DNA from 2 places in the Streptomyces sp. M2CJ-2 genome. Region 2 is predicted to be linked to the other one. Evidence: riboswitches for the same ligand, from Rfam matches in the RefSeq annotation. Region 2 holds a riboswitch; the other holds the start of a gene.
The links. Region 2 has a riboswitch for cyclic di-AMP ahead of JL475_RS32040 (M23 family metallopeptidase). Riboswitches for the same ligand answer to the same signal wherever they lie in the genome.

Region 1 (2,195 bases), on a different contig from region 2:
TCGAGCGGGACACGGTCCTCGACGCCCGGGCAGCGGTGGACTACGGCCTCGCGGACCGGATCGTGACCCGCCGCGAGGGCCTCCAGGCCACTCCCGGCACGAGGTGAGCCGCCGATGTTGCCACCCGAACTACCGCCGCTGCCCGCGCTGACCAGCGCCGAGGCCGAGTTGATCGACCGTTACCTCGAGGCCGTCGACCTGCTCGGCCGGATCAACCCGGCCCGCGACGGTGACACCTACCGGGGACTGCGTGCCGCGCAGGCACTGGTCGGCAAGGCCGTCGCCCTGCGCGACGCACTGGCCCTGATGCACCGGCGCGGCGAGACCGAACTGCACACCGCCACCCTGGCCCGCGCGTTGCGGGTGCTGGACGGCGAGCGACGCACGGCCCGCGTCATCCTGCCTCCGGGCTCCGGCAGTTGACGCCCCTACCGGTCCGGACGGGGCGTGCGCCGGCGTCACGTCCGCACCTGAGTCGAAACGGACCAAAAGACGTACCCCCATGCGGCGTAGATGCGCGACTTCTTTTCGGGCCGCCGAGGTTGCGCACCACGCGCACCCCATTTCGGAATCAAGTACTCCGATGCTGGTCCGGGGCTCCTCGGCACCCTGGACGGTGCCCCGAACGCAGCGCTGTCCACCCGAACGGATGAGTGGTGAGTAACAACACAAACCCCCGGTTCCAGTGGGATTTCGGGCCGACCATTGCCAAGATCGCTCACTGACGACAAGCCCCCGCCGCCGCGGCGGGGCGATCCGGGCGGACGCCGAGTCCTGCCGCCGCCCGGATGACCGGTCGACAGGAGTGGATCGGCAGGAGTGGAGGACCCGAGCACGACGGGTCGCCGGAGCGGAGGTTCTCGTTCCGAGCAGCCCTTGGGGTGAAGCCGCACATGTGCGGCCGGGCAACTTCGCCAGCCCGAATCCGACAGGTCATCCTTCACAGGCGGCTGACGAAGGGTTGCGCATGTCCGCGCTCAATCGTGTCCCGTCTCTCATGGCTCGGGCCGGCACGGCCTCGGCTCTCACCCTCGCCGCCGTGGGCGGCTCGCTCGTGGTTCCCGGTGCCGCCTCGGAGGCGGCGGCAGCGAGTACGGCCACCAAGGCCCTCCAGGTCGCGGCGTCCAAGGAGGGTTCGCCCTACCGGTGGGGCGCCACCGGACCGTCCCGCTTCGACTGCTCCGGCCTGACCCTCTACTCCTTCAAGAAGGCGGGCAAGAAACTGCCGCGCACCGCCGCCCAGCAGTACAACAAGACACGCCAGGTCTCGGCCTCCCAACGCAAGGCGGGCGACCTGGTGTTCTTCCACTCGGGCCAGAACATCTACCACGTCGGCATCTACGCGGGCCAGAACAAGATCTGGCACGCCCCGAAGACCGGGGACGTGGTGCGCCTGCAGAAGATCTGGACCCGCAGCGTCTGGTACGGCCGGGTCGGCTGAGCCGCGGGGCGGCGGCACACCCCCCTGTCGCCGCCTCCGCCGCTTTGTCGGGGAGTCACCGACGCGGCTGAGCCGTGCCGTTCCGTCGTGGCCCCTACGGCTCCTGCCGTCCCGCCGCCGTGACCGGCTCGGCCGGGACGGCCCACGGGAGCACGACGAAGACGGTCTTGCCGCCGTCCCTGGTGGGGCGGACCCTCATCCTGCCGCCGCGCTCCGCGGTCAGCCAGCGGATGATGACCAACCCCCGGCCGTTGTCCTGCTGGACCGCGGCGGGGAGCCGCTTGGGGAACCTCGGATGACTGTCGGTGACTCCGATGCGCAACCGCTCGTCGTGGTCGAGGGCGATGTCCACCGTGAACGTGGGCGACTGCCCGAGGGTGTGCTGCACGGCGTTGGTGGCCAGTTCGGACACGATCAGCCGCACGGTGTCGGACACTTCCGTGTCCGCCGGCATGCCCCACTCCGCCAGCGTGTCCATCACATGGACGCGCGCGGCGGAAACCGAGGCCGGATCGCTCGGCAGAGTGATGGATGCTTCCAGATGGTCTGCCATGGCGACGTCGTCCCTTTCCCACGGGTCCACGGTCCGGCACGGAGCGGCTGATTCGAGTACGGTCCCGCACTGGTGCTTCGTCGCCAGACTGCCATCACCGCAGGGTGTGGGCGACGATACGGCCAAGATATGCATATATCTGTCGCTCAAATCGGTGAACTCTGCGACGAGAGACCGTATGCGGGTGGCTCATGGGGAGTA
Region 2 (2,195 bases):
CCCCGCACCCCGCGTACCACGGGCATTCCGCGTACCGGCCGAACCCGTACACATACCCGTACCACCCCTGAAACGCCTGACCGGCAGCCCTGACGTCGGGGGGTCGTCGTCAGGACTGCCGGGACTGTGGTCGTCTCAGACGGTGAGGCCCTTCGACTGGAGCCAGGCCATCGGGTCGATGCCCGCGCCGCCGGCGGTGTGGACCTCCAGGTGGAGGTGGGCACCGGTGGAGTTGCCGGTGGAGCCGACGCGTCCGATCACGTCGCCGGTGTTGACCTGCTGGCCGACGCTGACGTTGATGGAGGACTGGTGGGCGTACCAGATCTCGGTGCCGTCGTCGAGCGTCAGCACGGTCTTGTAGCCGTAGGAGCCGTCCCAGCCGGCGGAGGTGATCGTGCCGGTGTGGACCGCCTTGATCAGCGTGCCCGTGGGAGCGGCGAAGTCCAGGCCGGTGTGCTGGCCGGAGGACCAGTAGGCGCCGGCCTGACCGAAGGTCGAGGAGACGGTGTACGAGGAGGTGGGCAGCGCGTACTGCCGGGCCAGCTCGGCGAGGCGCTCGGCCTCGGCCTTCTTCTTGGCCTCCTCCTCCGCCTTCCGCTTCTCCTCGGCGGCCTTCCGCTTCGCCTCGGCGGCCTTCTCCTCCGCCTCCTTCTTCGCGGCGGCGGCCTTCTCCTTGGCCTCCTTCTCCGCGGCGGCGGCGGCCTCGGCGGCGGCCTTGTCCTCGGCCTGGCTCTGCTGCTGCTCGACCTGGGCCATGATCCGGGCGTGCAGCGCCTCGCCGGCGTCGGAGGCGCCCTGCTCGGTGGCCTCGTCGGCGACCACACCGATGTCGCTGAGCGCGGTGGCGGAACCCTCGGGGGTTTCCTCACCGGAGATGAGGGAACCGACAGAGGGAAGGTCCGGCATCGAGATCGAGACCGGCGGCTTGCCGGACTGGGCGCTGGCCATGCCACCGCCGGCGACGGCGGCTATGACACCGACGCCCAGGACCGTGGAGCTGCGGGCGAGGCCTCCGCCGCGCTGCTTGCCGACGCGGTGCCGACCGCGCACGGGGCGGACGGACTCCTCGGTGGGGTTCCACTCCTCGAAGGGGGCCTCGCCGGGGCGGACGCCGCCGTAGACGAAGGTGTCGCCGTCGTACTGGCTCGGCATGAAGGGGGCCTCGGGAGCAGGCCGGTTCGACGCCACGTGGGCGTACTCCTTTCCTTCCTTCTCGCCTACCGGGTTAGCTGACGGGTTCGGAGCAGGAAGGTCTCCTACGCGCGTATACCCTCCGTGTCTCCACGGGGGCATCCACGCGATTCACCCCAAGATGTTGGTTCCCCGGTTCCCTTGCGGGATTCGGCGCGTGCGCACGGAGCCGACTCGTGTGACGGCTGGGACGACCGCGCTGCGTTATCGAACGTTAATAGAGGTAGGGGTCGGATTCCAAGCCGTTCCTCTTGATCGTTAACGATTTCCACACGGACTTAAGCGCCACGGCCGGGCAAAAACGGGCGAGTTGACTCTGCCTCGCACGTCACATTGAAACTGACGGTTTATCAGTTGTTATGCGCAGCGCGGTGGTCCGATCACCTGGCGTGACAACGGCGCGGAAGCCAGGACGACGGGGCGGAAGCCGAGAACGGCCGAGGGCCGGAACCCTTTCGGGTTCCGGCCCTCGGCCTTCAGTAGCGGGGACAGGATTTGAACCTGCGACCTCTGGGTTATGAGCCCAGCGAGCTACCGAGCTGCTCCACCCCGCGTCGTTGTGTCACCAGCATACGGCATGCGGGGGACACTCCGCACACTCCTTGTCGCCGCTTGCCGCCGACCCCCGCGTCACCGGCCGATCAGATGACCGTTCGGCGCCGTGGCGGCCTCCTCGTGCTCGGGCAGTACGACGACCTGGGCTCCCCCGGCGGCCAGCACTCCGCTGCCGTCGGCGTCCGCCACGAAGGTGTCCGGCTCCCGCCAGGCGGTGACCACCCGCCGTACCCCCGCGTCCAGGATCAGCCGCGCGCAGGGCGCCGGACGCGAGGCGCGACGCGCGCAGGGTTCCAGGCTGGAGTACACGGTGGCGGTCGCGAGCCGCGGATCCGTGGGGTCGGCCTTGGCGAGGGCGGCCTCCTCGGCGTGCACCACCGGATCACCGCCCTCCCGGGAGTGGCCGCGGGCCAGCTCGGTGCCGTCGGCCGCGACCACCACCGCGCCCA

Region 1: it holds a riboswitch for cyclic di-AMP, as region 2 does, so the genes downstream of both, JL475_RS01145 (C40 family peptidase) here and JL475_RS32040 (M23 family metallopeptidase) in region 2, are expected to answer to the same signal.

Annotation. Positions count from the first base shown of each region.
Region 1 is NZ_JAESIF010000001.1:171,703-173,897, reverse strand. It holds gene JL475_RS01155 (ATP-dependent Clp protease proteolytic subunit) at 1-107, shown strand, start outside; gene JL475_RS01150 (hypothetical protein) at 115-423, shown strand; cyclic di-AMP (ydaO/yuaA leader) riboswitch at 756-964, shown strand; gene JL475_RS01145 (C40 family peptidase) at 968-1,441, shown strand; gene JL475_RS01140 (ATP-binding protein) at 1,536-1,994, opposite strand.
Region 2 is NZ_JAESIF010000070.1:12,235-14,429, reverse strand. It holds gene JL475_RS32045 (PrsW family intramembrane metalloprotease) at 1-71, shown strand, start outside; gene JL475_RS32040 (M23 family metallopeptidase) at 136-1,188, opposite strand; cyclic di-AMP (ydaO/yuaA leader) riboswitch at 1,200-1,357, opposite strand; tRNA gene JL475_RS32035 (tRNA-Met) at 1,672-1,745, opposite strand; gene JL475_RS32030 (dihydrofolate reductase family protein) at 1,822-2,195, opposite strand, start outside.